One region of the Streptosporangium sp. H13245 genome, then DNA from elsewhere that is predicted to be linked to it. Evidence: riboswitches for the same ligand, from Rfam matches in the RefSeq annotation. Region 1 holds a riboswitch; each other region holds the start of a gene.
The links. A riboswitch is a leader RNA that binds a small molecule or an ion and turns the genes downstream of it on or off. The one in region 1 is predicted to bind cobalamin.
Positions count from the first base shown of each region.

Region 1 (7,839 bases):
TGCACGCCGACCTCTTCCGCGAGCACAAGCTCCGCCCGCCCAAGGGCGTCCTGCTCTACGGGCCGCCCGGCTGCGGCAAGACGCTCATCGCCAAGGCCGTCGCCAACTCCCTGGCCAAGCAGGTCGCGGAGAAGACCGGCCAGTCCGGCAAGAGCTTCTTCCTTAACATCAAGGGTCCCGAGCTTCTCAACAAGTACGTCGGCGAGACCGAGCGGCACATCCGCCTGGTCTTCCAGCGGGCTCGCGAGAAGGCCTCCGAGGGCACCCCGGTGATCGTGTTCTTCGACGAGATGGACTCGATCTTCCGGACCAGAGGCTCGGGCGTCTCCTCCGACGTCGAGAACACCATCGTTCCCCAGCTCCTGTCGGAGATCGACGGCGTCGAGGGCCTGGAGAACGTCATCGTGATCGGCGCCTCCAACCGCGAGGACATGATCGACCCGGCGATCCTGCGGCCCGGCCGCCTGGACGTCAAGATCAAGATCGAGCGGCCGGACGCCGAGGCGGCCAAGGACATCTTCTCCAAGTACCTCATCCCCGAGCTGCCGCTCCACACCGACGACCTCTCCGAGCACGGCTCCAACCGCCAGGAGACCATCTCCGGCATGATCCAGCGGGTCGTCGAGCGGATGTACACCGAGAGCGAGGAGAACCGCTTCCTCGAGGTGACCTACGCCAACGGCGACAAGGAGGTCCTGTACTTCAAGGACTTCAACTCCGGCGCGATGATCCAGAACATCGTCGACCGCGGCAAGAAGATGGCGATCAAGCAGTTCCTGGAGACCGGCCAGAAGGGTCTCCGGATCCAGCACCTCCTGGCGGCCTGCGTGGACGAGTTCTCCGAGAACGAGGACCTGCCCAACACCACCAACCCCGACGACTGGGCCCGCATCTCCGGCAAGAAGGGCGAGCGGATCGTCTACATCCGTACCCTCGTGACGGGCAAGCAGGGCACCGAGGCCGGGCGCTCCATCGACACGGTGGCCAACACCGGTCAGTATCTGTAGATCTACCGCCACGCGTGACCGACGGCGCGGCCCCCGCACGGGGGCCGCGCCGCCGGCGTCTCCGGCTGATTTTCCGTACGTATTTAATGTCCTGTTTCATCCTTTTTGTTGATGTAGGTCGGTATCTCTTTTCACATCCGTCCCGTAAGTGGACAGAAATAGACAGCGGTCACAGGGAACCCGAATGATCGAGACGCCGTCCAAGTGGCGTGCGTGAACATTCCGGACCGGCCGCCCGGTGAACGGCACGGGGTCCCGCGAGGCGCTTCGGGGAAGTGGCCGCCTCGCCGAACTCGACCTCCTGCGCTTCTTCGCCGCCATGGCGGTGCTCGCCTTCCACTTCTTCATCGCCTTCGCCTCGGTGTGGGGCGAGCGCCCGGCCGAGCTGTTCCCGGCGATCTCCACCCTCTCCGGGCTCGGCATCCTTGGCGTCGAGCTGTTCTTCATGATCAGCGGCTTCGTGATCCTGATGAGCATCTGGGGACGCGGCCTGGGGGCGTTCGCCCTCTCCCGGCTGGTGCGGCTCTATCCCGCCTACTGGGTCAGCGTGGCCGTCACCGCCGCCGTCTACGGGCTGACCGCCGCCAAGGCCCTGGACCCCAAGCTCGGCCTCGGCGAGTACGGGATCAACCTGACGATGCTCCAGCGGGCCTTCGGCGTCTACGACGCCAACGGCGTCTACTGGTCGCTCTGGGTGGAGCTCCGCTTCTACGTGCTGATCTCGATCCTGGTGATCACCGGGGTGACGCTCAACCGCTGCCTGGTCTTCATGGGCGTCTGGCTGCTGGCGGCCGGGTTCTTCGCCGGGAGCGACGAGGCGTGGGTCGATCTCGTGATCATGCCCAAGTACGCGGCGTACTTCGTCGGGGGCATGGCGTTCTTCCTGATGACGAAGTTCGGGCCCAGGCTCGTCCTGTGGTGCCTGGCCGGGATCAGCGGCGGCCTGGCCGTCAGCGCGGCGATCGACCGGGTGGCCGGGCGGGTGGAGAACGTCGGCTACGCCGCGATGCCCGTGCCCGAGTGGGCCGTGATCGCCACCGTGATCGGCTTCTACGTGCTCATGGCGATGGTGGCGCTGGGCTGGCTGGGGTGGCTGCGCTGGCGCGGCCTGGTCGTCCTGGGCGCGCTCACCTACCCGCTCTACCTGTTCCACACCCCGGCCGCGGTCCTGATCATCCCGGCCTTGCGGGACGTGTTGCCGCCCCCGCTGACCGCCCTGGTCACCGTGCTGGCCGCGATGGCGTTCTCCTACCTGGTGTACCGGGTGGCCGAGCGCCCGCTTCAGGAGTTCGTCAAATCCCGGAGGCGGCGGAGGGGCGAATCCCCTTCCCCGTCACAGCTCCCCGCGCTCTCCTCGTTCCCCCTCGCAACGGGCGAAAAGGCTTCGGTGCCATAACTGTCCGACCACCGGGCATAGTGAAGGGTCTAGGGTCGGGAATAGATACCACGGAGAGAATCAGTCCCTGACGAACAGAGGGTGCGCATGACGGTACGGCGGGTGATGGGCATCGAGACCGAATACGGCATCTCCGTGCCCGGACAGCCGGGGGCCAACGCGATGGTGACCTCCTCTCAGGTCGTGAACGCCTATCTGGCGGCCTCGGCGGCCAGGGCGCGGCGCGCGCGGTGGGACTTCGAGGAGGAGAACCCGCTGCGGGACGCACGAGGGTTCGACCTCGCGCGGGAGGTGGCCGACCAGAGCCAGCTGACCGACGAGGACCTCGGCCTGGCGAACGTGATCCTCACCAACGGGGCCCGGCTGTACGTGGACCACGCCCATCCCGAATACTCCACGCCCGAGTGCACCAACCCTCGGGCGGCGGTGATCTGGGACAAGGCGGGCGAACGGGTGATGCACGACGCGGCGGTCCGCGCCTCGGCGATGCCGGCCAACGCCCCGATCCAGCTCTACAAGAACAACACCGACAACAAGGGCGCCTCCTACGGCTGCCATGAGAACTACCTCATGCGCCGGGCCACCTCGTTCGCCGACATCGTCAGGCACCTGACGCCGTTCTTCGTCTCCCGGCAGGTCGTCACCGGCGCGGGCAAGGTCGGCATCGGCCAGGACTCCCGGGGCGAGGGCTTCCAGATCAGCCAGCGGGCCGACTTCTTCGAGGTCGAGGTGGGCCTGGAGACGACGCTCAAGCGGCCGATCATCAACACCCGGGACGAGCCCCACGCCGACCCGGAGAAATACCGCCGCCTGCACGTCATCATCGGCGACGCCAACATGTCGGAGATCTCGACCTACCTGAAGCTGGGATCCACCGCGCTCGTCCTGGCCATGATCGAGGACGGCTACTTCACCCGCGACCTCGCGGTGGACAACCCCGTCCAGGCCCTGCGCGCGGTCTCGCACGACCCCACGCTCAAGTACGAGATCTCCATGCGCGACGGCCGCAGGCTGACGGCCGTGCAGCTCCAGATGGAATACCTGGAGCTCGCGCGCAAGTACGCCGAGGAGCGCAGCGCCAACGGCCTGGACGAGCCCACCAAGGACATCCTGGAGCGCTGGGAGTCGGTCCTCACCCGCCTGGCGGAGGACCCGATGCAGCTGTCCGGGGAGCTCGACTGGGTGGCCAAGCTGGAGCTCCTGGAGGGCTACCGCACCCGTGACGGCCTTCCCTGGTCGCACCCGCGCCTGCAGCTCGTCGACCTCCAGTACTCCGACATCCGTCCCGACCGGGGGCTCTACAACCGGCTGGTCGCCCGGGGCCGGATGCAGCGCCTGGTCACCGAGGAAGAGGTGCAGAGGGCCATCGAGGTGCCGCCCAACGACACCCGTGCCTACTTCCGCGGACGCTGCCTGAGCCAGTACAGCGAGTCGGTGGCCGCGGCCTCCTGGGACTCGGTCATCTTCGACATCCCCGGCCGCGAGTCGCTGCAGCGCGTCCCCACCCTTGAGCCGCTGCGCGGTACCAAGGCCCACGTGGGCGAGCTGTTCGACCGCTGCCGTACCGCCGCGGAGCTGGTGACGGCGCTGACCGGCGAGCAGTGACCTCCTGAGAGGGGGGAGGCGGCCCGGCCGGGCCGCCTCCCCCCTCGGCGTGTCCGGGGCCGTCGGGAAACTCTGGAACACCGGATCCCGTCAAAGCGGACATCCGGATTGACGGAGGACGGAGAACCGGGATACGTTCCGGGTGTTTTGTGGCGGTGCGAGGGAAATCCGGTGAGATTCCGGTGCGGTCGCGCCACTGTAACCGGCTCCCAGGAGCCGGGAGTCAGGTCACACTCGGCCGCCACCGACCTACGAAAAGGGACGCGTCAATCCCGGAGGAGGTGGCCGTGAGCCAGATCTCGGCACCGCACAACCAGCCCATCCCATGGCCCTCGCTCACCCGCTGGCTGCTCGCCGTACCGGTGCTGCTGCTCCTCGCCTACCTGGTCACCTTCGACCAGGGAGCGATCTCCCAGGCGGGAAACTACCTGCACGAACTCATGCACGACGGGCGCCACCTGCTCGGCGTACCGTGCCACTGAGCCATCGGTGATCACCAAACTCATCGTCCGGGGCCTCGTCGTCGGACTGCTCGCAGGGCTGCTCGCGGCCGTCTTCGCCTACACCGTCGGCGAACCGCGCATCGACCAGGCCATCGCGCTGGAGGAGGCGGCCGCCGCGGCCGCCGCCCCGGCCGAATCACACGACGACACCGCGACCGCGGCCCACTCCCACGACGAGGAGGAGGCCCTGGTCAGCAGGGACGGGCAGCGCTTCGGGCTCTTCCTCGCCCTCGGCCTGTACGGCCTGGCGGTCGGGGGCCTGTTCTCCCTCGTCTACGCGGCCGTACGCGGCCGTGCGGGACCCCGCTCGGAACCGGTGCTCGCGGTCACCCTCGCCGCTGCCGCGTTCACCTCCGTCGTTCTCATCCCTTTCGTGAAATATCCCGCCAACCCACCGGCCGTCGGTGATCCGGAGACCATCAACCAGCGCACCGTGCTCTACCTGGTCGCCGTGGTCATCGGGATCCTCGCCGTCGCCGCGGGCACCGCCGCCTACCGCTACGCCGCGCGGAGCGAACCGTGGGTGCGCTGGCTGGCGGCGGGCGCCACCGTGCTGATCCCCGTCGTCGCGGCCTGGATCCTCCTGCCGGAGATCTCGGAGGTGCCCCAGGGCTTCCCCGCCGACCTCCTGTGGGACTTCAGGGTCGCCTCCATCGGGACCCAGGTGGTCTTCTGGACCGGCGTCGGCGCGCTGTTCGCCTTCGCCGCCCGCAGGCGCGGCCCGGTGTGACGACCCCCTCGGGGGTCACCCGCCTGCTCCTGGTCTGCCACGCCTCCACCTCGGCGACGGTACGGGCCGCGTTCCCGGGTGACGAACCACTCGACGAACGCGGCCTGCGCCGGGCCGAGGCGATGGCGCGGGACCTCGGCCCCGGCCCCGCCGCCTGTCCCGCCGAGCTGCGCTGCGTCCAGACGGCGGCGGCGCTCGGCCTGCGGGCCGAGCCCGACCCGCTGCTGGCCGACTGCGACTACGGCCGCTGGAGCGGCCTGACGCTCGGCGAGGTCGAGGCCGCCGAACCCGAGGCGCTCGCGTCCTGGCTCGGCGACCCCGGCGCGGCGCCACACGGCGGGGAACCGGTCACCGCGCTCCTCGCCAGGGTGTCGGGCTGGCTCGCCGCCCGCGCTCCCGGCAGGGCCGTCGCGGTCACCCACCCGGCGATCATCCGCGCCGCGGTCGTCCACGCCCTCGGCGCCCCCGCCCAGGCCTTCTGGCGCGTCGACGTCGCGCCGCTGGCCCGCGTGACGCTCACCGGACGCGGCGGGCGCTGGCGGCTCAGCTACTCCCCATGACGACGTGAACACCCGAAGGCCCGGCTGACGTGACGACCCGGTGACCTGGCCATCCGGCTAATCGGCCGCTTGGCTGTTCGGCCGCAGAAAAGGAGATCCCGAAGGTGCCTGACTCCCGCTATCCCTTCACCGCGATCGTGGGGCTGGAGGACCTGAAACTCGCGCTGATCCTCAACGCGGTCTCCCCCCGCGTCGGGGGAGTGCTGGTCAGGGGGGAGAAGGGCACCGCCAAGTCCACGATCGTGCGGGCACTGGCCGCCCTCCTGCCGCCCGTCGAGGTGGTGCCCGGCTGCCGCTTCTCCTGCGACCCCGCCGCCCCCGACCCCGGCTGCCCCGACGGGCCGCACGAGGCCCGTACAGAAGGCACCGTCCGGACCGGCGCGGCAGCGTCCTCCGCGTCCTCCGCGCCCCGGCCCGAGGCGGCCCGCTCCGGTGAGGCCCGGCCCGCCCGTCTGGTCGAGTTGCCCGTCGGCGCCTCCGAGGACCGCCTCGTCGGCTCCCTCGACATCGAACGAGCTCTCACCGAGGGCGTGAAATCCTTCGAACCCGGCCTCCTGGCGGGTGCCCACCGGGGCGTCCTGTACGTCGACGAGGTCAACCTCCTCCACGACCACCTGGTGGACCTGCTGCTCGACGCCGCCGCCCTCGGGACCTGCTACGTCGAGCGCGAGGGGGTGTCAGTACGGCACGCCGCCCGGTTCCTGCTGGTCGGGACGATGAACCCCGAGGAGGGGGAGCTGCGCCCGCAGCTGCTCGACCGCTTCGGGCTGACCGTGGAGGTCCGGGCCTCGCGGGAACCGTCCCAGCGGGTGGACGTGGTCCGGCGCCGCCTGGCCTTCGAGGCCGACCCCGACGCCTTCGCCGCCGCCTGGTCGGACGAGGAGCGGGCGCTCGCCGCGCGCATCGCCGAGGCCCGGGCCAGGGTCGCCCAGGTCGTCCTGCCGGACGCGGCACTGCTCAGGATCGCCACCGTCTGCGCGGGGTTCGAGGTGGACGGGCTCCGGGCCGACCTGGTCACCGCGGGCGCGGCGATCGCGCACGCCGCCTGGCAGGGCCGCACCTCCGTCACCGCCGACGACGTACGGGAGGCGGCCAGGCTCGCGCTCCCGCACCGCCGCCGCCGCGACCCCTTCGACGCGCCCGGCCTGGACGAGTCCAAGCTCCAGGACCTCCTGGACCAGATCCCCGACGACCCCGGCGATCCCGAGGGCCCGGACGACTCCGGCGGCCCCGGGGGCACCGACCCCGACGGAGGCCCGGACGGCCCCGCGCCCGACGGCGGCGCCTCCCCGGACGACCCGGGCACGGACGGCACGGACGGCACCGGCGGTCACGACGGGGACGCCCCCCGGCCCGTACCCCCGGACACCCAGGACGCCCGGGACGCCTCCGGCATGCGGGAGGCCCCGGCGGATCCCCGGGAACCGGGGGAGACGGCCGGGGGAGTACCGGCCCGCGAGCGGACCTTCGACGCCGAGCCCGGGGGCGGCACCAGGCTGTTCACCGTCCCCGGCGTCGGCGCGGGAGCCCCGGGGCGCCGGTCGCGCGCCAGGACGCCCCTGGGCCGTACCACGGGGGCCCGGGTCCCCGAGGGCCACCCCGGCTCCCTCCACCTGCGGGCCACCGTCGGCGCCGCCGCCCCGTACCAGGTCGCGCGGGGCAGGAGCGGGCCGGGACTGCTGCTGCGGCGCGGCGACCTCCGGGAGGCGGTCCGCGAGGGCCGCGAGGGCAACCTGGTGCTGTTCGTCGTGGACGCCAGCGGTTCCATGGCCGCCAGGCAGCGCATGCGCGCGGTCAAGACAGCGGTGCTCGGCCTGCTTCTCGACGCCTACCAGCGCCGCGACAAGGTCGGGCTCGTCACCTTCCGGGGCGCCCGCGCCGACCTGGTGCTGCCGCCCACCTCCTCCGTCGAGGCCGGTGCGGCCCGGCTGCGCGAGCTTCCCACCGGAGGCAGGACCCCGCTGGCCGCCGGTCTGCTGCGGGCCGCCGAGGTGCTGCGGGTCGAGCGCCTGCGCGACCCGTCCAGGCGCCCGCTGGT
Region 1 is NZ_JBSZKT010000029.1:10,282-18,120, forward strand. It holds gene arc (proteasome ATPase) at 1-1,007, shown strand, start outside; gene ACW9TB_RS29435 (acyltransferase family protein) at 1,246-2,403, shown strand; gene dop (depupylase/deamidase Dop) at 2,491-4,008, shown strand; adenosylcobalamin (AdoCbl) riboswitch at 4,145-4,278, shown strand; gene ACW9TB_RS29445 (CbtB domain-containing protein) at 4,296-4,490, shown strand; gene ACW9TB_RS29450 (CbtA family protein) at 4,498-5,241, shown strand; gene ACW9TB_RS29455 (histidine phosphatase family protein) at 5,238-5,801, shown strand; gene ACW9TB_RS29460 (VWA domain-containing protein) at 5,897-7,839, shown strand, end outside.

Region 2 (7,839 bases), on a different contig from region 1:
GTGCGACAGGCGCTTGTGCATGTGCATGTACGAGCCGTAGAAGAGCGGGTCGCCCTCGCACAGCACCACCACGTCGCGCCCGGCGTCCAGGTGGGCCGCCAGCCGCACCGCGCAGGCGGCGTAGAAGTCGTCGATCGCCCCCTGGTAGCCGCCCGGGTGGTCGGTGGTCTCGGTGGTGAGCGGGTAGATGAGAGCCTCCTCGACCTGCCCCTCCCGCAGGTACGGGGCGGCCACCGAACGGGCGATGCTCCGGCCGTGGCGGGCACTGTGGAAGGCGATCACGTCCGCCTGGCCGATCAGGCGGGCGGCCTTGACGGTCACCAGTTCGGGGTCGCCGGGTCCGAGCCCCACGCCCCACAGCCGTCCGGTCACGTCGTTACTCATTCTTCCTCGCTCGCCATCGCGTTGACCGCGGCGGCGGTCATCGCGCTTCCGCCCCGGCGTCCGTTCACGACCAGGTACTCCAGGTTCGCCGGATGCTCGGCGAGGGCCTGCTTGGACTCCGCGGCACCGATGAAGCCGACCGGGACGCCGAGTACGGCGGCCGGGCGGCCCGCGCCCTCCTCGATCATCTCCAGCAGCCGGAACAGCGCGGTCGGCGCGTTGCCGATCGCGACCACCGAGCCCTGGAGCCTGTCGCGCCACAGCTCCAGCGCGGCGGCGCTGCGGGTGGTACCCAGTTCGGCGGCGAGCTCCGGCACCCGGGGGTCACCGAGGGTGCAGACCACCTCGTTGCCCGCGGGGAGGCGGCGCCGGGTCACCCCGGAGGCGACCATCATGGCGTCGCAGAGCACCGGGGCGCCCGCGCGGAGGGCCTCGCGCGCCGAGGCCACGACACCGGGTGACCAGCGCAGATCGCTCACCAGGTCGACCATCCCGCAGGCGTGGATCATGCGGACCGCGACCCTGGCGACGTCGGCGGGCAGGCCGTCCAGGTCGGCTTCCGCGCGGATGGTGGCGAAGGAGCGGCGGTAGATCTCCGCGCCGTCGCGGACGTAGTCGATCACAGTTCCCCTCTGGCGGCCGCCACCGCGGCCGCGGTCTCCTCGATGCCGGAGCAGGTCAGGCCGGTGCCGTCCAGTTCCAGGCGGTAGCCGTCGCCGGTGGCGACCACGTCCGCGACCCGCCCCCTCGGACGACCGCAGCGCCTGGCGCAGCCCGCCCAGTGCACGGGGAGCGTATCGGTGCCCGCCCCCTTCCCGGACGGCGGGGCCACGGACGGCCTGCTTCCGAACGGTCTGCTTTCGGATGGCTCGATTTCGAACGGCTCGTCTTCGGACGGCTCGTCTTCGGACGGTCCGCTTCCGGGCGGCTCGTCTTCGGACGGCCCGCTTTTGGGTGGCTCGCTTTCGAACGGTCCGCTTCCGGACGGCCCGTCTTCGAACGGCTCGCTTTCGGAGGGTCCGTCTTCGGATGGTCCGCTTCCGGACGGCCTGCTTACGGAGAGCCCGCTTTCGGATGGCCCGTCACCGGCTGGGGCCGTGAACGGCGGTGCCACGGACGTCGGGGCCATGCCGATGGCGGTGGCCGCGTCGGCTTGGACGTCGGCGAGGGACTTGGCGCAGCCGGGACGGCCGGTGCAGGCCGTCACGCCGATCCACGGGGAGGCGGGGTCGACGACCAGCCCGGCGGCCTCCAGCCGGGCGGCCGTACCCGCCACCTCGGCGGCGTCCAGGCCGGGCAGAACCACGCCCCGCCACGGCGTGAGCCGGATCTCCCCGCCCGAGGCGACGTCCGCGAGCAGCCGTGCCGACGCGGAGGTCAGCCGCCCCAGCGGGACCGCCACCCCGAGCGCGACCCGTGCGCCCCCGTTCCCGTTCCCGGTCCCGTTCCCGACGCCGCCTCCGGCCCCGGCCTTGGCCTCGGCCCCAGATCCGGACCCTGCTCCCGCTCCGAACCCCACCCCGGCCTCGGATCCGGAACCCGCTCCGGCTCCGCCTTCGGAACCCGCCCCGGCTCCGCCTCCGAACCACGCCCCGGCTCCAGTACGGGTCACGTCCGTGCTCCCGACGACCCCGACCGGACCGAGGGTCACGACCCGTGGTCTCACCGGTTCGAAGGGCGCCGTACCGGGGATCCCCAGGGCGGTTCGCACGCGGGCGGCGATCAGGGAGGGGCCGTCGGGGAGTTCGGCGATCCGCCAGGCGGTGACGTCCCGGGTGACCAACTCGTCGAGGAACGCCTCGGCGGCGGCGAGCAGAGCGGTCACGGCTTCGCCCATCGGGACGCGCAGGCCGCTGTCGGTTCCGGCGAGGATCAGCGCGGCCTCGTCCGGCCCCGTCGGCAGGATCCCCGCGTCCGCGCCCAGACCGGCCACGTCCCCCCGGCCGTCGTCGAGGGCGAACATGAACCGCCCCGGCAGGGCGGCGAGGGCGGGCCGGGCGCACAGCCGCCGGTCCAGCTCGCCGATCAGCGGGGTGACGTCGGCGATCCCGCCGCCCGGGTGGCCCGGACGGTCCGTGCCGTACGCGCCGCCCGGTCCGGTCAGCCCGCTGAGCCCAGCAGGCTCGGTGAGCCCGGTCAGCGGGGAGGCGAGGATGTTGCGGATCCGCTCGTGCGTCGCAGAGGGCAGCAGGCCCGCCCGCGCCATCCGGGCGGCGAACTCGTTCTCCGTACCGCCGTCGCCGTCTGGATTCTCCGGGCTCTCCGGGTTCTCCGGGGCGAGGCCGCGCACCTGGACGTTCGCGCGGGAGGTCAGCTCGATGACGCCGCCGCCGCACGCGGAGGCGGCGTCGGCGAGCGCGCGCAGCTGGGAGGGGGTGAGGCGGCCTCCGGGCACGCGGACGCGGGCCAGGCCGCCGTCCGCGGCGGCATGGACCTGGAGCGCCCCGGGGCACGCGTCGAGTCGCGATCGTCCGGAAAAGTCGGCTATGGACACTCAGAGGATGTTAACGCCAGTTTCTTGCATCGAACCGGACTGCCGTAGTGTCATCGGTGGCGACGGCAAAGGGAGGAAGCCGGTGTGATTCCGGCGCGGTCCCGCCACTGTAACCGGGGAGCGAACCCCACCCGGGCCACTGTCCCGACGGACGGGAAGGCCGGGGTGAGCACCGATCCGGGAGCCAGGAGACTCCAGCCGTCGCGGCCGACGACGACCCGGGGCGAGGACCCCGAGGGAGGAAGCTCCGTGCGCTTTTCGCCGTTCCCTCACTACGACGTGACATCGCGATCCCTCCGCGACACCATGGAGTCGCGGGCCCCTCGCCATGACATGGCATCACGGGTCCACCACGCCGCGACATCGCGGGTTTCTCGCCACGACGTGACACCGGGGACCCCCGATCACACCGTGGCATCGCCGTTCCTTCACCGCGATATGACATCGCCGTTCCCCGGCCACGATGTGGCGTCCCTGGGCCGTACCGCCCTGCCTCTCCTGGAGTGTGGCGCGTGATCCTCCTGCTCTCGACCTCCGACACCGACCTGCTGAGCGCTCGCGCGAGCGGCGCCGACTACCGGCTCGGCAACCCCGCCAGGCTCGCCGCCGCTGACCTCCCGCCGCTGCTGGAGGGCGCCGACCTGGTCGTGGTCCGCCTGCTCGGCGGGCGCCGCGCCTGGGAGGAGGGCCTGGACGCCCTGCTCGCCGGACCCCGGCCCGTCGTCGTCCTCGGCGGCGAGCAGGCGCCGGACGCCGAACTGATGGAGCTGTCCACCGTGCCCGGCGGGGTCTGCGCCGAGGCGCACGCCTACCTCGCCCACGGCGGCCCGGCCAACCTGACCGAACTGCACCACTTCCTGTCCGACACGCTGCTGCTCACCGGGCACGGGTTCGCCGCGCCCGAGCCCACCCCCACGTGGGGGACGCTGGAGCGCGAGGCGCGCGACCAGGACGGGCCCGTCGTCGGGGTGCTCTACTACCGGGCCCACCACGTGGCGGGGAACACCGCCTTCGTCGAGGCGCTCTGCTCGGCGATCGAGGACGCGGGCGCGCGGGCGCTGCCGGTGTACTGCGCCTCCCTGCGCACCGCGGAGCCCGGCCTGGTGGAGGTCCTGCGTACGGTGGACGCCCTGGTGGTGACCGTGCTCGCCGCGGGCGGCACCCGACCGGCGACCGCGTCGGCGGGCGGGGACGACGAGGCCTGGGACGTCGGCGCGCTCGCCGAACTGGACGTGCCGATCCTGCAGGGCCTGTGCCTGACGAGCAGCCGGGCCTCCTGGGCGGAGAACGACGACGGCCTGTCCCCGCTGGACGCCGCCACCCAGGTCGCGATCCCCGAGTTCGACGGGCGGATCATCACGGTGCCGTTCTCCTTCAAGGAGATCGACGAGGACGGGCTGACCGTCTACGTGGCCGACCCCGAGCGGGCCTCGCGCGTGGCGGGCATCGCGGTGCGCCACGCCACGCTGCGGCACATCCCGCCCGCCGAGCGGCGGCTGGTGCTGATGCTGTCGGCCTACCCCACCAAGCACGCCCGCATCGGCAACGCCGTCGGCCTGGACACCCCGGCCAGCCTCGTACGGCTGCTGGCCGCGCTCCGCGAGCGCGGGTACGACATCGGCGCCGAGGACGAGCTGCCCGGGGTGACCGGGCAGGACGGCGACGCGCTCATCCACGCGCTGATCGCCGCGGGCGGGCAGGACCAGGACTGGCTCACCGAGGAGCAGCTCGCCGGGAACCCGGTGCGCATCGCGGCGAGCCGGTACGCCGAGTGGTACGCCACCCTCCCCGCGGACCTGCGCGCCCGGATGGAGGAGCACTGGGGCCCGGCGCCCGGCGAGCTGTTCGTGGACAGGTCGCGCGACCCGGAGGGCGAGATCGTGCTGGCCGCGCTGCGCTCCGGCAACGTGGTGGTCATGGTGCAGCCGCCGCGCGGCTTCGGCGAGAACCCCATCGCGATCTACCACGACCCCGACCTGCCGCCCAGCCACCACTACCTGGCCGCCTACCGCTGGCTGGCCGACGGCTTCGGCGCGCACGCCGTGGTCCACGTGGGCAAGCACGGCAACCTGGAATGGCTGCCCGGCAAGTCAGCGGGCATGTCGGCCTCCTGCGGCCCGGACGCCGCGCTCGGCGACCTGCCGCTCATCTACCCGTTCCTCGTCAACGACCCCGGCGAGGGCACCCAGGCCAAGCGCCGCGCCCACGCCACCCTGGTCGACCACCTCGTCCCGCCGATGGCCCGCGCCGACAGCTACGGGGACATGGCCAGGCTGGAGCAGCTCCTCGACGAGCACGCCTCCATCGCGGCGATGGACCCGGCCAAGCTGCCCGCGATCCGCGCCCAGATCTGGACGCTCATCCAGGCCGCCAGGCTCGACCACGACCTCGGCGTCGCCGACCGCCCGCACGACGCCGAGTTCGACGACTTCCTGCTGCACATCGACGGCTGGCTGTGTGAGGTCAAGGATGTCCAGATCCGCGACGGCCTGCACGTGCTGGGGGTCGCTCCCGAGGGGCAGCCGCGCGTCGACCTGGTGCTGGCCATGCTCCGCGCCCGGCAGATGTGGGCGGGCAGCGAGGCGCTCGTCGGCCTGCGCGAGGCCCTGGGCCTGGCCGAGGACGGCAGTGCGGGACGGATCGGCGTCGACGAGGCCGAGACCCTGGCCCGCGCCCTGGTCGAGGCCATGGAGCAACGCGGCTGGGACCCGTCGGCGGCCGGGGAGGTGACCGCCGCGATCCTGGGCCGGACGGAGCCCCGGACCGAAGGCACCGCCCCGGACAGCGAGACCGACTCGACCGCTTCAAGCGAAGTAACCGAAGTAACCGAAGTAACCGACCCGGGCCACGAGACCGACTTGACCCGTACGACCGGTTCGACCGGCGTGACCGCTCAGGGCGGCGGGTCCGGTGCACACGCCGGTGGCGCGGACCTGGGGACGGTGGAGCGGATCCTGCGGTTCGCCGCCGTCGAGGTCGTGCCCCGGCTGGCGCGTACCACCGACGAGATCGACGCGATCCTGCACGCCCTCGACGGCGGCTACGTCCCGGCGGGGCCGAGCGGGTCGCCGCTGCGGGGGCTGATCAACGTGCTCCCCACCGGCCGCAACTTCTACTCGGTCGACCCCAAGGCGGTGCCGAGCAGGCTGGCGTGGGAGACCGGCCAGGCGATGGCCGACTCCCTGCTGGAGCGCTACCGCGCCGACACCGGCGACTGGCCGCGCTCGGTCGGGCTGTCGGTGTGGGGGACGAGTGCCATGCGCACCGCAGGGGACGACGTCGCCGAGGTGCTGGCGCTGCTCGGCGTGCGGCCGGTCTGGGACGAGGCCTCGCGCCGCGTCACCGGCCTGGAGCCCATCCCCGCCACCGAGCTGGGCCGCCCGCGCGTGGACGTCACCGTCAGGATCAGCGGCTTCTTCCGCGACGCCTTCCCGCACGTCGTGGCGATGCTGGACGACGCCGTACGGCTGGCGGCCGGGCTGGAGGAGCCCGAGGAGCTCAACTACGTGCGGGCGCACGTGCTCGCCGACCAGGCCGGGCACGGCGACGAGCGCAGGGCCACCATGCGGATCTTCGGCTCCCGGCCGGGCGCGTACGGGGCCGGGTTGCTGCCGCTGATCGACAGCCGCAACTGGCGTGACGACGCCGACCTCGCCGAGGTGTACGCGGTCTGGGGTGGTTTCGCCTACGGCCGGGGCGTCGACGGGGTGCCCGCCAGGCAGGACATGGAGACGGCCTACCGCAGGATCGCCGTGGCGGCCAAGAACGTCGACACCCGCGAGCACGACATCGCCGACTCCGACGACTACTTCCAGTACCACGGCGGCATGATCGCCACCGTCCGGGCGCTCACCGGGAAGGCGCCGGCCGCCTACATCGGCGACAGCACCAGGCCGGACGCGGTCCGTACCCGGACGCTCTCGGAGGAGACGTCCAGGATCTTCCGCGCCCGGGTGGTCAACCCGCGCTGGCTGGCCGCCATGCGCAGGCACGGCTACAAGGGCGCCTTCGAGCTGGCCGCCACCGTCGACTACCTGTTCGGCTACGACGCCACCACCGGCGTCGTCGCCGACTGGATGTACGACAAGCTGGCCGCGACCTACGTGCTGGACCCGGAGAACCAGGCGTTCATGGCCCGGTCCAACCCGTGGGCGCTGCACGGCATCGCCGAGCGGCTGCTGGAGGCGGCCAGCCGGGGCATGTGGGAGCACCCCGACCCCGCCATCCTGCGCGACCTCCAGGAGGTCTACCTCAAGTCCGAGGGAGACCTGGAGGGCGGCGCCTGAATCGACGCCCTCACGGGCTCTGTTCGTACGAGCGGGGGCGGCGTTCAACCCAGGGCGTGGTCGAGGTTGAACGCCGCGCTGATCAGCGCGAGGTGGGTGAAGGCCTGCGGGAAGTTGCCGAGCTGCTCGCCGGTCCGCCCGATCTCCTCGGCGTACAGGCCGAGGTGGTTGGCGTACGTGAGCATCTTCTCGAACGCCAGCCGCGCCTCGTCCAGGCGCCCGGCCCGGGTGAGCCCCTCGACGTACCAGAACGAGCAGATCGAGAAGGTGCCGTCCTCGCCGCGCAGCCCGTCCGGGCTGACGGCGGGGTCGTAGCGGTAGACCAGTGAGTCCGACACCAGGTTCGCGCCGAGCGCGTCGAGGGTCGACAGCCACTTCGGGTCGGTGGGGGAGATGAACTTCGCCATCGGCATCATCAGCACCGAGGAGTCGAGGACGTCGTCGTCGAAGTGCTGGACGAACGCCTCCAGCTCCTCCGACCAGCCGCGCCGCATGATCTGCCGGTAGATCGCGTCGCGGGCCAGCTGCCAGCGCGGCGTGTCGGCGGGCAGCCCGCGGTGGGCGGCCATCCGCATGGCCCGTTCGATCGCCACCCAGCACATCAGCCGCGAGTAGACGAAGTCCTTGCGCCCGCCGCGCGTCTCCCACACGCCCTCGTCGGGCTGGTCCCAGTTG
Region 2 is NZ_JBSZKT010000012.1:18,821-26,659, forward strand. It holds gene ACW9TB_RS19850 (precorrin-2 C(20)-methyltransferase) at 1-384, opposite strand, end outside; gene ACW9TB_RS19855 (precorrin-8X methylmutase) at 381-1,007, opposite strand; gene ACW9TB_RS19860 (precorrin-3B synthase) at 1,004-2,878, opposite strand; cobalamin riboswitch at 2,925-3,095, shown strand; gene cobN (cobaltochelatase subunit CobN) at 3,391-7,164, shown strand; gene ACW9TB_RS19870 (glycoside hydrolase family 15 protein) at 7,209-7,839, opposite strand, start outside.
Region 2: it holds a riboswitch for cobalamin, as region 1 does, so the genes downstream of both, cobN (cobaltochelatase subunit CobN) here and ACW9TB_RS29445 (CbtB domain-containing protein) in region 1, are expected to answer to the same signal.

Region 3 (7,839 bases), on a different contig from region 1:
GTGCACGATCACGACCCCCGAACGGCCAGGATCAGGTCAACGACCTTCTCCGGCTGCCCCTGCCCGACGGTTTGAAGGTCGGCACCGTTGCGGATGGACACCAGGTAGCACCCCGAGCGCGGACCCACGGTCACCGTGATGTCGCGTCGGCCCTGAGGGCCGATCACCGCGAGTTCCGGCGGGTGCCGCTTCGTCCACGTCCGGGAGTCAGGTCGGTTGGGCCAGGTGGGGAGGTTTACATGGTTGCCGTAGAGTCTGAGGCTGATCGTGGTGTGGCGGTGGGCACGAATGCCATGCTCGATGAGAAGTCGGTGCACGACGGCCAGAGCCCTGTCCTGGCTTTCCACTGTGGCATTGGTGATCACCTCATCGCTGCGCTGGTTTTCGTTCTGCCCCTCTGTTTCGTCGTGCGTCACTCTCATAACACCCGCCTTTCCTTTCACAGGTGCGCGCTCTTTGGGGCCCTCATGGTTCCGGCCCGTTTCTGAGAGCACCAGCAGGGGCATCGCTTACAGCGATAGGAGTGCTAGGGGAAAGATCGCTCACAGCGATACGCTCACTCGGTGGATGTGCGGACTTTCCCGGAGGCCCTTAAAGCGATCATGGAGCAGCGGGGGTGGACCCAGACCGATCTCGCTCGCGAGCTGGGTGTTTCCCAGGCATGGGTTTCCGAGGTGTCCCGAGGTCAGAAGGACACCGGTATGGCCAAGGCCGTCAACTTACTGGCGCGCGTAGGCTGGGAAATACGCATATCGCCCAAAGTGGAGGAGTCCGTGGAACGCAGGGAATTTCTGGCAGCCGCCGCATCCGTTATCTTCGTCCCCTCTGCCAGCGCGAATCCGTACCAGGACGCCAAGTATGTGAAAACACTGGCCACGTCACTTGCTCGCAGCCGGTATGAGCTTGGCGGAATTCCCCTCATGTCGCGTGCGTCAAGCCACCTGCGGCACATTGACCGGGTATTGAAAGACGTCAGCGAGCGGCCCCTGCAAAAAGCGGTTTCCGAGCTCATGTACCAGGTCACCCTCGTCCTGTATGACGCCGGGAAACTCGCCCAAGCCGACCGCACCGGCGGAATCGCGCTCGACCTCGCACTCCGGGCCCAGGATTTCAAGAGCCAGGCCCGCGCGTACGACAGCCTGAGCCGGGTCGGTCTCTATCGAGGCGACCACGCCCGAGGGGTCACCTACGCCCAGCGAGGACTACAGGTCCCGGACATCACCGGTAGCCAGCGGGCGTCTTTGAACATGCGGCTTGGGCGTTCCCTGGCGCTCATACCGGAGCAGAAGGCGGCGTCCCGGGACGCGCTTGACCGCGCGCTCAATGTCGTAGGGCTTTCTCCCTTCGGAGAGGCCGCTTTGGCGGGTGACGTCGGCATAGGGCTGAGCCACCTTCGCGAGTACGGAGAAGCCGGAACACTGCTCAACGAGGCAGTCGGCGCGATCGGTCAATGGTCACCGCTTTTCCGGGCGCAATACCTGGGACGGCAGATACAAACGGCACTGAGGGCTTCCGACCCGTCTTTCGCGGCCGATCGGATGAACGAACTGGCGCGAGCGCTCCCGTTCGTCGCTTCGGCGAGAGTCAACAAACGGGTGCATGAGATACTTCGGGCGTCTCTCACATGGAACGCCACCCCGGAGGTACGGCAGGCGCGCGAACACCTGCAGTCCATGGTTTCCCCCGAAACCCCACCGCTCGCCACGTGACAACGGGCTCTTCCCTGGGGGCTGCGTCAATTCGCCCACGCCAGGGCTGTTCTTGAGGGTCGCAGGTCAATGATTCGAAATGAAGGGCCGCGCCCCTGGGTGCGTCTGAGGTCCCAGGGGCGCGGCTGTGTCAGTTCGACCGCGACCTTTTCGTGCCTACTTCTTCGGCACGTACAGCCGGACGTTGTCGATGCGGGCCTGGCCCTCACCGACGTTCGTGTACGGCTCACCGATGACGAAGTAGTCGGGGTAGGCCGAGCCGGCCGGCCACTGGTTGTCCCACGTCTTGGAGCCGAACGCGCCCTGCGCGGTGTGCGACGTGTTGAACTGGCCGTTGTACTCCCCGGCGTCCACGTTGTAGTGGAAGATCGGGACGTTCGCCCCGATCACGCCGGCGTCGTCGTCGATGAAGCCCCGGGTGAACCGGTAGGTCTGCTTGCCGACGTTCTTGAAGACGCCGCTCACCTCGAGCGTGTAACCCGCCTCGGTGCGCTCGATGGCGAACGTGTAGTCCTTGTGGGGCATCAGCTCGGGCTGCAGTTCCACGGCCGACTTCTGCACGCCGGAAACCGGCCGACGGTCGCAGCTCGTCACGAACGTCTGCGACTGACCGAGCGAACCCGTGAAGTAGAGCATGTTCACCGTGGTGCGGTTGCTCGTGTCCCAGGGGTACTTCTCACCGGTCAGCGAGTTGCAGACGTCGTAGCCGTTCGTGTTCCGGGACGGGGCCGGGCTGAACTGGTCCATGAGCACCTTGCGGTGCCAGTGGTACATCGCCAGGTTCCGGGGCATCGCCGGGAAGTCCAGGATCGACATGAAGTGGAACGCGTTGTACGCCTCGTTGCTGTCCTCCCGTACGGAGCGGGTGGCGCAGGGGTCGGCCGGGTCGATGTCGTTCGGGTTGCCGACCCAGGGGTAGAACGTCTTGCACTCCCCGAGGGTGTACCCGTTGTACTTGCCGTCGTAGAACAGCGAGCCGTTACGCAAGCCGCCGAAGTCGAGCGTCTTGAGGTCGTACTCGATGCGGTAGTACTTCGGCAGCGGCTCGGTGTTGCGGATGATCGCGCCACCTGTGTAGTGAGGCACGGCGATCTTGGCGACGGAGCCCACGGTCTCCAGCTTCTCCGTCTTGATCGACGGGCGTTCGGTGGTGTCGGTATAGCTGTCATCGACCCGCCCACCGCTCTCACGCGTGGAGAGGGACGCCGTGAGCCAGCCGTCCTTGCCGAACTCGGTCTCCTGCCGGTAGGTCCGCATGGTCGCCATCGACGCGTCGAACTCGGGACCGAGCTGAAGGCGGTAGAGGTCGCCGTTGTCGTCGTTGAAGTCGTCGACCGGCTCGCTGTAGTCGTCGAGCACCCACGGGCTGGCCTCGGTGCGGATCTTCTTGTTGAACGGCTCGTCATACTTGAGCCGCCAGCGGATGGGGGTGGGTTCCGGCTCGGGCTCGGCGGCCGCGCACGGCGGGGTCACGCCGTCGTCGTCCTGGATGATCGTCAACTTCACGCTGTGAAAGGTCACCCCGGCCGAGCCCGCCTCGACGCGGAAGTCGGCGCCGCCGTTCTCGCGGTTGGCGAACCGGGCGTCCATCAGCTCGAAGCCCGCCGTCTTCCACGTGTTCGACCCGGTGCGGTTCACCGAACCCGTCGAGCCGTACGCGCTGCTGGTCGAGTCGTACTGGACGCGGAACGTGGCCCCGCCCTCGTCGAAGTACTCGACCTGCAGGCACGCGACGAACGCGCCGTCGAAGGCGACCGCGTCGTCGACCTGGAAATACATGTGTTGCGCCGGTGCCGAGGTCTGCACGGTCTTGCGTGCGCTCAGCCCGCCAACCGTCACGGGTGCGGTCGTGCCGTCACCCTGCTCGATCTGGCGGAGACCGTTCTCCTCGTTGACCTCGCCCAAGACGATCGAGGCGCTGGGCTCGTCCGCGGCGGCGGCCGACGTCGCGGCGGTCGGCGTCGCGGCGAGGAGCAGAGACGCCCCCAGGGTGGCCACGCTCAGGGCCGCCACGGCCGAGCGACGTCTGCGATTGCGAGTTGTTGATCTCATTGCGCTTCCTTCTCCGTTGAGCAAGGCGTTCGTTCGTGCCGCTCCGGGCCTCGGGGCCGCGCGTGAGGCGCGGCCCCCGTCACGGGTGCCGTTGTGCGTTGGTTCGGTTCACTCGTCGGTCGCGCTCGTGCGCGGTAGCTCCTTCCCGCCGCCATCGGTGAGCACGAGCGTCGCGGTCGCACCGGACTCGACAGGTGCCGAGAGTTCGTGCGAGACGTACGCGTCACCCGTGAGTCGCACTCGTCAGCGTGCTTCCGGTCGAGTCGTCGACCAGGGCGGCCGTCACGTCCTGGCCGATGAGAGTCGTGAACACGTTGGCCGTGACCGACACACCTTCGCCGCCGTGGGCGAACCCGACGTGCGCGGTGGCGTTGGTGACGTCGGCGAGCCGGTACCGGCCGCCGCCGTCTTTCTCCAGGACGCCGAGCTCAGGCAGGGACGCGGCGTAGACCGCGACATGGGACGCGGCTGCCAGGTCGTACGGGCTCGCACCCGCCGTGCCGGCGGACGCCACCGTCTCCAGCGGCTCGAACGCCTTGGTCGTACTCGACGACTTTCTCGTCGTCGGCATTTCTGTCGTCGCCATTCGAATAACTCGAATCCTCTTCGATTTGGTACTGACCACAGCCTTGATAAATGCGAGACCCTTTGTCAAGGGTTTCGATTCGTGGACTTTCCTGGCTGGTCGGCGGATTCCTCACCGGCATTCGAGCATGTCGAATCGGCGGTTCATCTCGACACCGGCGCGGGCCGTCGACGGTCGCGGCCACGGTGATGGGTACCGCGGCGACTGGTGACGCCGCTTGTCGCGGGGGGAGACAGACTCCCGCCGCACGTCGGGCGCGAGCCCGGTCACCGGCAGGGGTGTTCGAAGGACGTCAGGCGCACGCCTGCTCGTGCCAACCCTGAGGTCCACGCGGTGAACCTGGCCACCGGCCGCGTTGTCAATGGCCAGTCGCCAAGTGAATCAGAACAACTTGAGGAGGGCCTTGTATTAATTGTGGAAAGGCTTCCAGATCGTTGTAGAGCGGGATTTCCCCGATATCGTCCGCGTGGCAATTCGGCAGAATCCTTCGGAGGTCGCGGAGACGTGGCGAAAGGCGGCCTCAACCGAACCGCCGGAGTGGATGACGCAGTGATCATCTTGGCGCGGAGGGTGGGCCCGTCCACCAAGCAAGCGAAAGCCTTCTCTAACCGGGGCTTTCGTGATCGCGAGCTTCAAATGATCGCCCGATACGGTTTATTCGGAAACCACAGCCGAAGGTCGGATCGTCAACGGTCCCACCGAGATCGAGACCTTGTTGACCCAGCTCGACGCGCTACGGGCTCGCGCCCTGCCGTAGTCCGCCTCGGTGGCCTTGATGGAGAAAGCGATCGAATCACGGACCTGACGGACGCCCTGTGGTTCAAGAGCAGCGGCGGCGACCGCGTCTCTGCCGGGGGGTGGGGGCGGGTTATGCTCGTGGCGCGGTTGGTTCTCCCGGCGCTGGGTTGGTGTCGGGAGTCGTAAGAGGGAACCCGGTGTGATTCCGGGACTGCCCCGCAGCGGTGAGTGGGAACGAACGCCGTCATCGGCACTGGGTGTGTGTCACCTGGGAAGCGACGGTCAGTAGGAGTTGAGCATGATGCCCGCGAGTCCGAAGACCTGCCAGCCGCCCGTGTGCCGTCCGGTGCGCGGTGATCCGTGGCCTCGTGGGAGGGCCTGGGATGCGTCTTTCCCGTTTCCTCCGCGTGGCCGTGGGTCGGCATGGCATGAGCCGAGGGAAGGACGCCATGAGTCAGGTCACCACGACCATTTTGGGGTACCCGCGTATCGGGGGCCGTCGCGAGTTGAAGCGGGCGACGGAGGATTACTGGGCCGGGCGGGTCGACGCCGCGGGTCTTCAGGAGGCGGCGGCCGGTCTGCGGGAGCGGACGTGGCGGGAGCTGTCGGGGGCGGGGCTGGACGCGGTGCCGTCCAACACCTTCTCCCTGTACGACCAGGTGCTGGACACCATCGCGCTGGTGGGCGCGGTTCCCGAGCGGTTTTCCGGGGCCGCCGATCCGTACTTCGCGATGGCCCGGGGCGCCGAGGGGGTGGCGCCGCTGGAGATGACCAAGTGGTTCGACACCAACTACCACTACCTGGTCCCGGAGCTGGGCCCCGGCACCCGGTTCCGGCTCGGCTGGAGCAAGCCGCTGACCGAGTACGCCGAGGCGCGGCGGCTGGGCGTCGAGACCCGGCCGGTGCTGGTCGGGCCGCTGTCGTTCCTGCTGCTTGCCAAGTCCACCGCGCCCGGCTTCGCGCCGCTGCGGCTGCTGGACAGCCTGCTGGAGACCTACGCCGAGCTGCTGGAACGGATGGCAGCGGCGGGGGTGACCGAGGTGCAGCTGGACGAGCCGGTGCTGGCCGCCGACCGTACGGACGAGGAACTGGCCGCGCTGCGCCGGGCCTACGAGCGGCTGGGCGCGCTCAGCAGTCGGCCGAGGCTGCTGGTGGCCACCTACTTCGGCGAGATCGGGCCCGCGCTGGAGATCCTGGCCCGCGGCCCGGTCGAGGCCGTCGGCCTGGACTTCGTCTCGGCGCCCGGCAACCTGGAGGCGCTGGCCGCCGTCGGCGGGCTGCCCGGCAAGACCCTCGTCGCCGGGGTCGTCGACGGCCGCAACGTCTGGCGTACCGACATCGCGAAGGCGCTGGGGACCTGCGCCGCGCTGCTCGGCCTGTGCGACCGGCTGGTGGTGAGCACCTCCTGCTCGCTGCTGCACGTCCCGCTCGACCTGGACGCCGAGACCTCGCTGGACCCGAGGCTGCGCGAGCGGCTCGCCTTCGCCAGGCAGAAGGTCGACGAGGTCGTACGGATCGGCAGGGCGCTGAACGGCGAGGAGGTCGTCGCGGGGGAGCGGAGCGCGGAGCGGTTCCTCAACCCCCGGGTGCGGGCCAGGCTGGACGCCCTGGGCAGTGGCACCCCGCGCGCCCCGCACGCCGAGCGGCTCGCCGTGCAGAACGCCGACCTGGGCCTGCCGCCGCTGGCCACCACCACCATCGGCTCCTTCCCGCAGACCGGCGAGGTGCGCCAGGCCCGCGCCGCCATGCGCTCGGGCGAGATCGACAGGGCCGGGTACGAGCGCAGGATGGAGGCCGAGATCGACCGCGTCATCGCGCTGCAGGAGGACATCGGCCTGGACGTGCTGGTGCACGGCGAACCCGAGCGCAACGACATGGTCCAGTACTTCGCCGAGACGCTGGAGGGCTACGCCGCCACCGAGCACGGCTGGGTGCAGTCGTACGGCAGCCGCTACGTCCGCCCGCCGATCCTGTTCGGTGACGTCTCCCGTCCCGAGCCGATGACGGTGCGCTGGGCCTCCTACGCGCAGTCGCGGACGAAGAAGCCGGTCAAGGGCATGCTGACCGGACCGGTCACCATGCTGGCCTGGTCCTTCGTCCGCGACGACCAGCCGCTGGGCGAGACCGCCCGGCAGGTGGCGCTGGCCCTGCGCGACGAGACCCGCGACCTTGAGGCGGCGGGCATCAGGATCATCCAGGTCGACGAGCCCGCGCTGCGCGAGTTGCTGCCGCTGCGTCGGGCCGACCGCCAGGCCTACCTGAAGTGGGCGGTCGACGCGTTCCGGCTGGCGACCAGCGGGGTGGCCGACAGCACGCAGATCCACACCCACATGTGCTACTCGGAGTTCGGGGAGATCATCGGTGCGATCGGCGACCTGGACGCCGACGTGACCAGCGTCGAGGCGGCCCGTTCCCGGATGGAACTCCTGGACGACCTGCGCGCCTTCGGCTACGCGCGCGGCATCGGGCCCGGCGTGTGGGACATCCACTCGCCCAGGGTGCCCTCGGCGGGGGAGATCGAGGCGGCCCTGCGTACGGCCGTGACCTCGGTGGATCCCGCCCTGCTCTGGGTCAACCCCGACTGCGGCCTGAAGACCCGAGGCTATCCGGAGACGGAGGCCAGCCTCAGGAACATGGTCGAGGCGGCCCTGCGCGTCCGGGCGGAAACGGTCTAGCGGTCATCGTGTCCGCGGGGGTGTGACCGCTCGGGTCACACCCCCGCTTCGCCGTCACGCCACGCCTGAGCGGTACGGA
Region 3 is NZ_JBSZKT010000018.1:38,537-46,375, forward strand. It holds gene ACW9TB_RS23825 (hypothetical protein) at 1-6, opposite strand, end outside; gene ACW9TB_RS23830 (hypothetical protein) at 9-422, opposite strand; gene ACW9TB_RS23835 (helix-turn-helix domain-containing protein) at 564-1,709, shown strand; gene ACW9TB_RS23840 (hypothetical protein) at 1,866-3,761, opposite strand; gene ACW9TB_RS23845 (hypothetical protein) at 3,985-4,347, opposite strand; cobalamin riboswitch at 5,217-5,428, shown strand; gene metE (5-methyltetrahydropteroyltriglutamate--homocysteine S-methyltransferase) at 5,535-7,760, shown strand.
Region 3: it holds a riboswitch for cobalamin, as region 1 does, so the genes downstream of both, metE (5-methyltetrahydropteroyltriglutamate--homocysteine S-methyltransferase) here and ACW9TB_RS29445 (CbtB domain-containing protein) in region 1, are expected to answer to the same signal.

Region 4 (7,839 bases), on a different contig from region 1:
GAAGACCCAGGGCGGTTCGAAGGTGTTGGGGTGGAACTCGGCGCTCTCCACCGGGGAGCGTTCCTGCGGCGCGTCGGTGCCGAAGAAGATCTTCGGGTAGTAGTTGCCCGACGCGCCGTCGGAGTCCGGGTTCTCGTGCTGCCTGACGAGGTCGATCGTCAGGCGGAGCCGTACGCTGGTCTCGGCGTTGGCGGTGGCGGGAACCGCCGCCAGGGCGACGGCGGCCAGGGCGGAGACGATCAGGAACCGCAGCATGCGACGCATGCCGCAAGGATCGGCGGCTCCGATCCCCGGCGCACGAGTAGGGCCTACCTAAATACGCGCTTCCCCCGTTCACGGCCCGGCCGGGTCATCCGGCGCCGGTCCAGCGAGATGGGACCGCCCCGGCTCGCGGGCGAGTCCTCCCATTCGATCGCGGCGATCCGGTGGACGCCCGGCCGGAACGACGCGTGGACGAAGACACCGGTCGCGGTACGGGTGAAACCGGGTAGCACGCGACCGGCTCCGGGCACCCGCAGCTCCCCCGTCCCGGACACCACCGAGGCGGGCAGCACGACGTCGCCGAAACGGGCCACCTCGCGGCCCGTCGTGCCGGGGAAGGGGATCTCGGCCTGTTCGCGGACGAGGCTGTGGGTGCCGTCGCAGCCCACCGGGTAGCGGCCGCCGAGGAGTTCGCCGTACGCGGCCGCGAGGGAACCCGCGTCCAGTCGATCGTGAAGCGGGCGGGCGTCAACGAGCGCATGATCTACTACCACTTCGGCAGCAAGGACGCGCTGTACGCGGCCGAGCTGGCCGGGCTGGCCGGTGCGTGGCGCCCGGTCATCGACCGCGCCGCCGAGCGCGAGCCGTACGAGGGGATGCGCGAGGTCCTGACGGGCTTCGTCGACGTGGTCGCGGCCAGGCCGCGCCTGACGGCGCTGCTGGCGCACGAGGCTCTCGCCGGATGGCCCACCACCACCGCCCCGGCGGCCGACATGCTCCCGGCGGCGCTTCGCGAGCTGTACGAGCAGGGGCAAAGGCAGGGCGCCTTCCGTGCGGACTGCCCGTTCGAGGTGGCCGCGCGGGTCCGTCGATCGAACTCTGCCCGCTACGGATCACCGTCAATATAAAGATCATCGGTATATGATGATCGAATGAGATCGATGCAGGAACCCACCTTCCTGATCCTTACCGCGCTCGTCGCCGGTCCTCAACACGGGTACGGCGTCATCACCGACGTCGAACAGATCTCCGCGGGCCGGGTACGGCTGCGCGCCGGAACCCTGTACGCCGCCTTCGACCGGCTGCGGGAAGAGGGCCTCATCGCCGAGGATCGCGAGGAGATCGTGGACGGCAGGGTCCGGCGGTACTACAGGCTGACCGATGACGGGGCGGCCCGGCTGGCGGCGGAGGCCGAGCGGATGCGCCGTCACGCGCGAGCGGCTTCCACGCGGCTGCGCGCCGCGGGTCTCGGGGGAATGGCGTGAGCTCCCTCGAAGCCCGATACCGGCGGCTCCTGGCCTGCTATCCCTTTGATCACCGCACGCGGCACGAGGAGGACATGATCGGCGTACTGCTGGCCGGATCACGGCCCGGCCAGACCCGCCCGCACCTCGCCGACACGGCCGACCTGCTGGCAGGCGCGGCTCGCGTGCACTACCGGCGGGCCTTCGGCACGGGGTCGGCGCCCGCCTGGCGGGACGCCATGGCCGTGGGCATGGCGCTGTGGCCCGTTCTCGTCCTGACCGACACGCTGGCCCGCCAGATCCTGTCGCTGGCCCAGAGCGGCCCTGGCCTGCTGCACCACTGGACGCAAGAGCCGTGGTCGCTCCTGCGCTGGGCTGGGCCGATCGTCGTCTTCGCCCTGCCCGTGCTCGCGGTCGCGCTCCGCCACCGGGGGATCGCCACACTGGGCGCGCTCGCTTTCGTGCTGTATCTGTCGGGCAGCTCGCACCTCACCCCGCCCCTGCTGGCGCTGCCGAACGTCGGCCTGCCCCTCCTGGCGCAGGTGGTGGCGGTCGCCGTCGCCCTCACCCGTCCGGCCCGCACCGGGATGTCGCTCATCTCCCGGCGCGCACTCATGCTCTGGATGCCGTTCGGCCTGGTCGGGCTGGTCGCCAGCAAGGTCGGCAGGAGTGTGCTCGACGCGGCCGTCAACCATGAGATCGCACTCTGGAAACCTGTGCCCTGGCTCGTCGTCATGGCGGCGGCAGCGGGATACGCGGCACGGTCCACGGTGGGCCGGCGCGCGGCACTGCTGCTGTCGCTGCCGGTAGCGGCGCTGGGCGACCTGGGGAGACTCCCTTCCCTGCCCACCTCTGTCGCCCTTGCGCAGATCGGCTGCGTGCTCGGCGCTTTCGCCGTCGGGACGATGCTCGCGCGCCGGCCGGCCGGACGTGACCCTGCCGCCTGTGGTCATTGACCTTTCGTGGCGCGGCCCCCTCCGGTTCGCAGGCTCACCTGCGGCACCCCGGTTTCCGGGTGGGGCCTCACCTCGGCGTCGACCCGGTAGACCTCGGCGAGCAGGGCGGGGGTCAGCACGTCGGCGGGGGTGCCGAGCGCGACGACGCGACCGGCGTCCATGACGCAGACGCGGTCGCAGAACGCGGCGGCCATGTTGAGGTCGTGCAGGGCGACCACCGAGGTGACGCCGAGGCCGCGTACCAGGTTCAGCGCGTCCAGCTGGTGGCGCAGGTCCAGGTGGTTGGTCGGCTCGTCCAGCACCATCGTGCCCGGTTGCTGGGCCAGCGCCCGCGCGATGAGCACCCGCTGCTTCTCCCCGCCCGACAGCCGGTCGAAGGGCGCGTACGCCAGGGCGGTCACGTCGAGCCGCTCCAGCGCGTCGGCGATGATCGCCCTGTCGGCCGCGTTGTCGCCGTCGAAGGCCCGTTTGTGCGGGGTGCGGCCCATGGCGACGACGTCGTACACCGACAGCTCGAAATCGCCGCCGCTCTCCTGGAGTACGGCGGCCAGGCGGCGGGCCAGGCGGCCCGGCGGCATGCGCCACACGTCCTCGCCGTCGAGCAGCACCCGGCCGCCGGTCGGCCTGCGCGCCCGGTAGAAGGTACGCAGCAGGGTTGACTTGCCCGCGCCGTTGGGACCGGCCAGGGCGAGCATCTCCCCCTCGGCGACCTCCAGCGAGACCTCGCTGACCAGGTCGCGGCCGCCGACGCGGACCGACACGTTCTCCGCGGTCAGTGTCACTTGGAACGCCTCCGCATCAGCCACAGGAAGAACGGGCCGCCGACCAGCGCGGTGATAATGCCCACCGGGATCTCCTCCGGCGCGATCAGGGTGCGGGCGGCCAGGTCGGCCGCGATGAGGAAGGCCGCGCCCAGCAGCGCCGTCGCCGGGAGCGCCCGGCGGTGGTCGGCGCCGATCAGCAACCGGACGACGTGCGGCATGATCAGTCCGACGAAGCCGATGGTGCCGCTGACCGCGACGATCGTGCCGATCATCATGGCGACCAGCACGAACAGCGCCGCCCGGAAGCGGTGCACGTCCAGCCCGAGCGAGGCCGCGGCCTCCTCCCCGGCCAGCAGCAGGTTCAGCGGCCGAGACACCCCGACCAGCACGACGGTCCCCACCAGGACGGCCACCGCCGGAATCCCCACCACCGTCCAGGTGGTCCCGGCCAGGCCGCCCAGCATCCAGCGCACCGCCGCCTGCGTCTTGTGCGGGTCGTTGGAGGTCACCACCAGGAAGCTGGCCACGGCTGAGAGCACCTCGGCCGTGGCCACCCCGGCCAGCACCAGCCGCACCGTCGTCATGCGCCCGCCCGAGCGGGCCAGGAAGTAGACCGCCACCAGCGCGGCCAGCGCCCCGAGGAAGGCCGCGATCGGCAGGCTGAACGCGCCGAACACGCTCAGGCCGAACACCACCACGGTGACCGCCCCGACGCTGGCGCCGGAGGAGACCCCCAGCAGCATCGGGTCGGCCAGCGGGTTGCGTACCAGGGCCTGCAGGGCCATGCCGCAGACCGACAGGCCCGCGCCGATCGCCCCCGCCAGGACGACCCTCGGCAGCCGTACGTCCACCACGATGGTCTCGCGTACGGGTGTCCAGGCCGGTTCGGCCAGGGCGGGGTGCAGGTGGTGCAGCAGGATGCCCCACACCTGCCCGGCCGGCAGGGCCACCGACCCGGCCGCGACGGCCGCGGTGCCCGCCGCGCCGAGCAGGAGCACGAGCAGGCCGATCACGACCGGGTATGGCGGTCCCGGGCGCCGTGCCGGAAGCACGGCGCTCGCGGCCGGTTCGCTCACGTGAAGCGGTTTCACCTGAAGCGGTTCCACCTGAAGCGGTTTCACTTGAAGCGGTCGGCGTGCAGCTGGCGGGCCAGCGCCTCGACGGCCGCCGGGGCCCGTACGCCGAGGACGACCGACGACAGCGGCAGCACCGCGAACCGCTTGTTCCTGATGGCCGGTACGTCCTTCAGCGCCGGGTTGGCCAGCAGGAACCTCTCCTTGTCGGCCACCGGCTGGTCGCCGTAGTCGTAGATGACGATCCAGTCGGGCGCGCGCTCGGCGACCTGCTCGAACGACACGTCGCCCCACACCTTGTCGACGTCGGCGAACACGTTCTCCGCCCCGGCCAGCTTGATGATCTCGTTGCCGACGCCCTTGCCTCCGGCGGTGAAGGCGGTCTTGTCGCCGCTGTCGTAGACGAACAGCTTGACCGGGGCGGCGTCGCCGAGCGTGGTCCTCACGGTGTCGAGGGGCGCCCGCAACGTGGTGATCAGCGATTCGGCCCGGCCGGGGACGCCGAAGATCTTCGCGACGTTGCGGATCTCGGTGTCCATCAGGCTGATGGGCACCGCGCCCTCGGCGCACTCCTCGACGTTCAGGTACGTCTTGATACCGGCCTTGTGCAGGGCGTCGCGGCTACGGCCCTCCTTCTCGTCGAAGGTGCTGTCGAAGCCGCCGTAGACGAAGTCGGGCTCCTCGGCCAGGAGGGCCTCATAGGCCGGGTACTCCTTCGAGACGACCTTGATGGCGTCGTAGGCCGCCTGGTACTCCGGCAGCACCTTGTCGTCGAGGTAGGCGGTGCCGATCATCGACTTCTCCAGGCCGAGCGCCAGCATCACCTCGGTGGCGTGCTGGTTCATCGATATCGCCCGTTGCGGCGGCCGCTCGTAGGTGCTTTTCACGCCGCAGTTGTCGAGGGTGAGCGGGAAGCCCGCGGGCGCGGAGGCGGCCGGGGCGGCGGGGGCGGGGGCGTTCTCAGCCGGGGCGCCGCCGCAGGCGGCCAGCACTCCGGATACCAGGAGGGCGAGCAGGAGGGGGGTGGGGCGTCTGCCCGTCATGACGTGTTCCTCTCACGGAATCTGCACAACGGGGCGGATCGGAAAGAGGGAACGCGGCAGGGCCTCTCGGCGCGGCCACCGGCTCGACGGGCATGAGAACCCAGCTCCTCTCCGGGGAGATCCGCCCCAGTTCATCGAGGAGGCGACCGCGTGAGTCTCCTGGCTCTCGGGTCGAGGCTCGCCCCGGCCTTCCCACCCGTGGTCCGGGCAGTGGCTTCGTCGGGGTTCGCTCGCCGATCACAGTGGCGGGACCGCGCCGGATTCACACCGGCTTCCTCGTTCCGCACTCGCCTACGCCGACCATGCTCGCACACCACCCATCAACGACAAAGCGCCCACCCGTGCGGGTCTTCGCGGCCGTGGCGGGTACGGTGCCCGCGGGTGGTTTCCCCGCAAAACTATGTACGCTGTGTACATATGTTGTGTGGCCGCGCCGCGTGCGCGTTCCCGGGAGGTTGAGCGTGACGCACCCCAGCCCGCCCGCCGCCCCGCCCGCCCGGCGCGGGCGAGGGCGCCGTCCGGCCGACCAGGTACGCCGGGAGGTGCTGCGGGCGGCCGGTGAGCTCCTGCTGGCCGAGGGCATGGCCGGTTTCACCGTCGAGAAGGTCGCCGCCCTGGCGGGGGCGAGCCGGGTCACGCTGCACAAGTGGTGGCCCTCCAAGGGGGCGCTCGCCCTGGAGGGCTACTTCGGCGTGGTCGGCCCCATCCTGGCCTTTCCCGACACCGGTGACATCGCCGCCGATCTCACCGCGCAGCTGAAAGCGTTCGTCCATCTGATGCGCGACACCCGGGCCGGGACCGTCGTGCCGCAGCTCATCGGCCAGGCCCAGACCGATCCCGAACTGGCGGCCGTCTACCGGGAACGCTATTCGGGGCCGCGCCGGGCGCTGGCCGTACGGGCCCTGGAGCGGGCCAGGCAGCGCGGTCAGCTGCGCGAGGACCTGGATCCTGAGGTGGCCGTCGACCAGCTGTGGGGGGCCTGCTACCACCGGCTGCTCATCCCCGACCGGCCGCTGACCGAGGAGTTCGCCGAAGCCCTGGTCGCCAACCTGCTGGGCGGCATCGGCCGCCCAGCTCCCCCGCCGCCCCCCGCAGGCGAGGGCACCGGCTGAGGAGAGGTCAGGGCGGGGGCGCGGGCTTGAGCTTCCTGACGAACCGGGCGGCGGTGCGGTGGCTCATGCCGGTCTCGCCGCGGACCAGGAAGACGGCCTGGTCGAACTGGCCGGAGGCCTTGAGTTCCAGGAGCCGTTCGACGAGCTCGGGGCCGATTCCCCCGCCGACCAGGGCGTTTCTGGGACGTTGTGCCGCTCGTACCGCGAAGACGATCAGGGCGATGATCGCCGCCACGATGACCGCCGTCAGGAGGAGGATGACGATCAGGTTCGACATGGGCTGAGCGTACCGCCGCGAGGCCGTCGTGTGGGAGGTGAGATCACCGGTTTTGCGGTGATGTGGTCGGCGCAGAGGGGGCGGGGCCGGTCTCTCAGGCCGCGCCGCGCAGCAGGAGCATGGCGTAGGCGGCGATCGAGTTGCTGTCGGTGATGGCGCCGCGCAGGATCATCTTTTCCAGCTCGGCCCGGGAGACCCAGTCCTGGCGCATGTCCTGCTCGGTGTGCTCGCGCTCGTGGGCACCGGCGGTCAGGCCGGTGGCCAGGAAGATGTCGTAGTTCTGGCCCGTCGTGCCGTGCGCGTTGTCCAGGCGTCCCAGGTGGGTCATCGAGGTGGCGCGCAGGCCGGTCTCCTGGGTCAGCTCGGTGTGGGCGGTGAACAGGGGCGACGGGCTGTCCTTGACGCCGCCCTGGGGGAAGTTCCAGGTGCGCCGCCGCACCGGGTAGCGGTATTCCTCCACGAGGTGGAAGCCGTCGTTCTCCATGGGGATGACGATGGCGAAGTCGGGCACGTCCACGACGCCGTAGATGCCGTGTGAGCCGTCGGGGCGCTCGATGCGGTCCTCGCGCACGCTGATCCACGGGTTGGTGTAGACGACCATGGAGTCGAGGGTGCGGATCGTCGGTCCGGATACGTCGGTCATGCGCGGAGCCTACTGAAGGGGGCCGGGCGGGGTGAACGGCACGACGGAGGTCACCGCGCTGACCGGGAGGGGGCCGTAGATGTGCGGGAACGCCTCGGGGGCGTCGTCGGGGACCTCCATGCGGACGTCGAGCCCGGCGGGGTCGACGCTGAGCAGCACCAGGGGGTCGGCGACGCCGCGGTAGAAGCGCTCCGCGACGCCGCGCAGCTGGTCGTGGTCGGCGCAGGCGTGGATGAAGCCGACCTCGTCGAGGGTTTGGCCGAGGGTGGAGACGCGGTACTCCCCCGCCTGGCGGGCGGCGTCCCAGTCGGAGGCCAGGGCGAGATGCAGAATGGTCATCGCAGACATGGTGCCCTGTGTGTGCCCGTCGTTCAACCGGAGCCCGCCGACGGGACCGGGGCCGAAGGTCTCGGCGTCCGCCCGGACGCCTCGGCCGCGCGGTGCGGAGGCTCAGCGGTACGGGGGATCAGCGGCGGGCGCGCCACTCGCGGTGCAGGATGGCGTAGACGATCTCGCTGGTCCACTC
Region 4 is NZ_JBSZKT010000026.1:101,731-109,569, reverse strand. It holds gene ACW9TB_RS28350 (DUF7507 domain-containing protein) at 1-264, opposite strand, end outside; gene ACW9TB_RS28345 (hypothetical protein) at 309-650, opposite strand; gene ACW9TB_RS28340 (TetR/AcrR family transcriptional regulator) at 630-1,109, shown strand; gene ACW9TB_RS28335 (PadR family transcriptional regulator) at 1,134-1,466, shown strand; gene ACW9TB_RS28330 (hypothetical protein) at 1,463-2,401, shown strand; gene ACW9TB_RS28325 (ABC transporter ATP-binding protein) at 2,395-3,183, opposite strand; gene ACW9TB_RS28320 (FecCD family ABC transporter permease) at 3,180-4,241, opposite strand; gene ACW9TB_RS28315 (ABC transporter substrate-binding protein) at 4,283-5,281, opposite strand; cobalamin riboswitch at 5,414-5,612, opposite strand; gene ACW9TB_RS28310 (TetR-like C-terminal domain-containing protein) at 5,743-6,393, shown strand; gene ACW9TB_RS28305 (hypothetical protein) at 6,401-6,670, opposite strand; gene ACW9TB_RS28300 (NUDIX domain-containing protein) at 6,765-7,313, opposite strand; gene ACW9TB_RS28295 (DUF952 domain-containing protein) at 7,323-7,652, opposite strand; gene ACW9TB_RS28290 (GNAT family N-acetyltransferase) at 7,780-7,839, opposite strand, start outside.
Region 4: it holds a riboswitch for cobalamin, as region 1 does, so the genes downstream of both, ACW9TB_RS28315 (ABC transporter substrate-binding protein) here and ACW9TB_RS29445 (CbtB domain-containing protein) in region 1, are expected to answer to the same signal.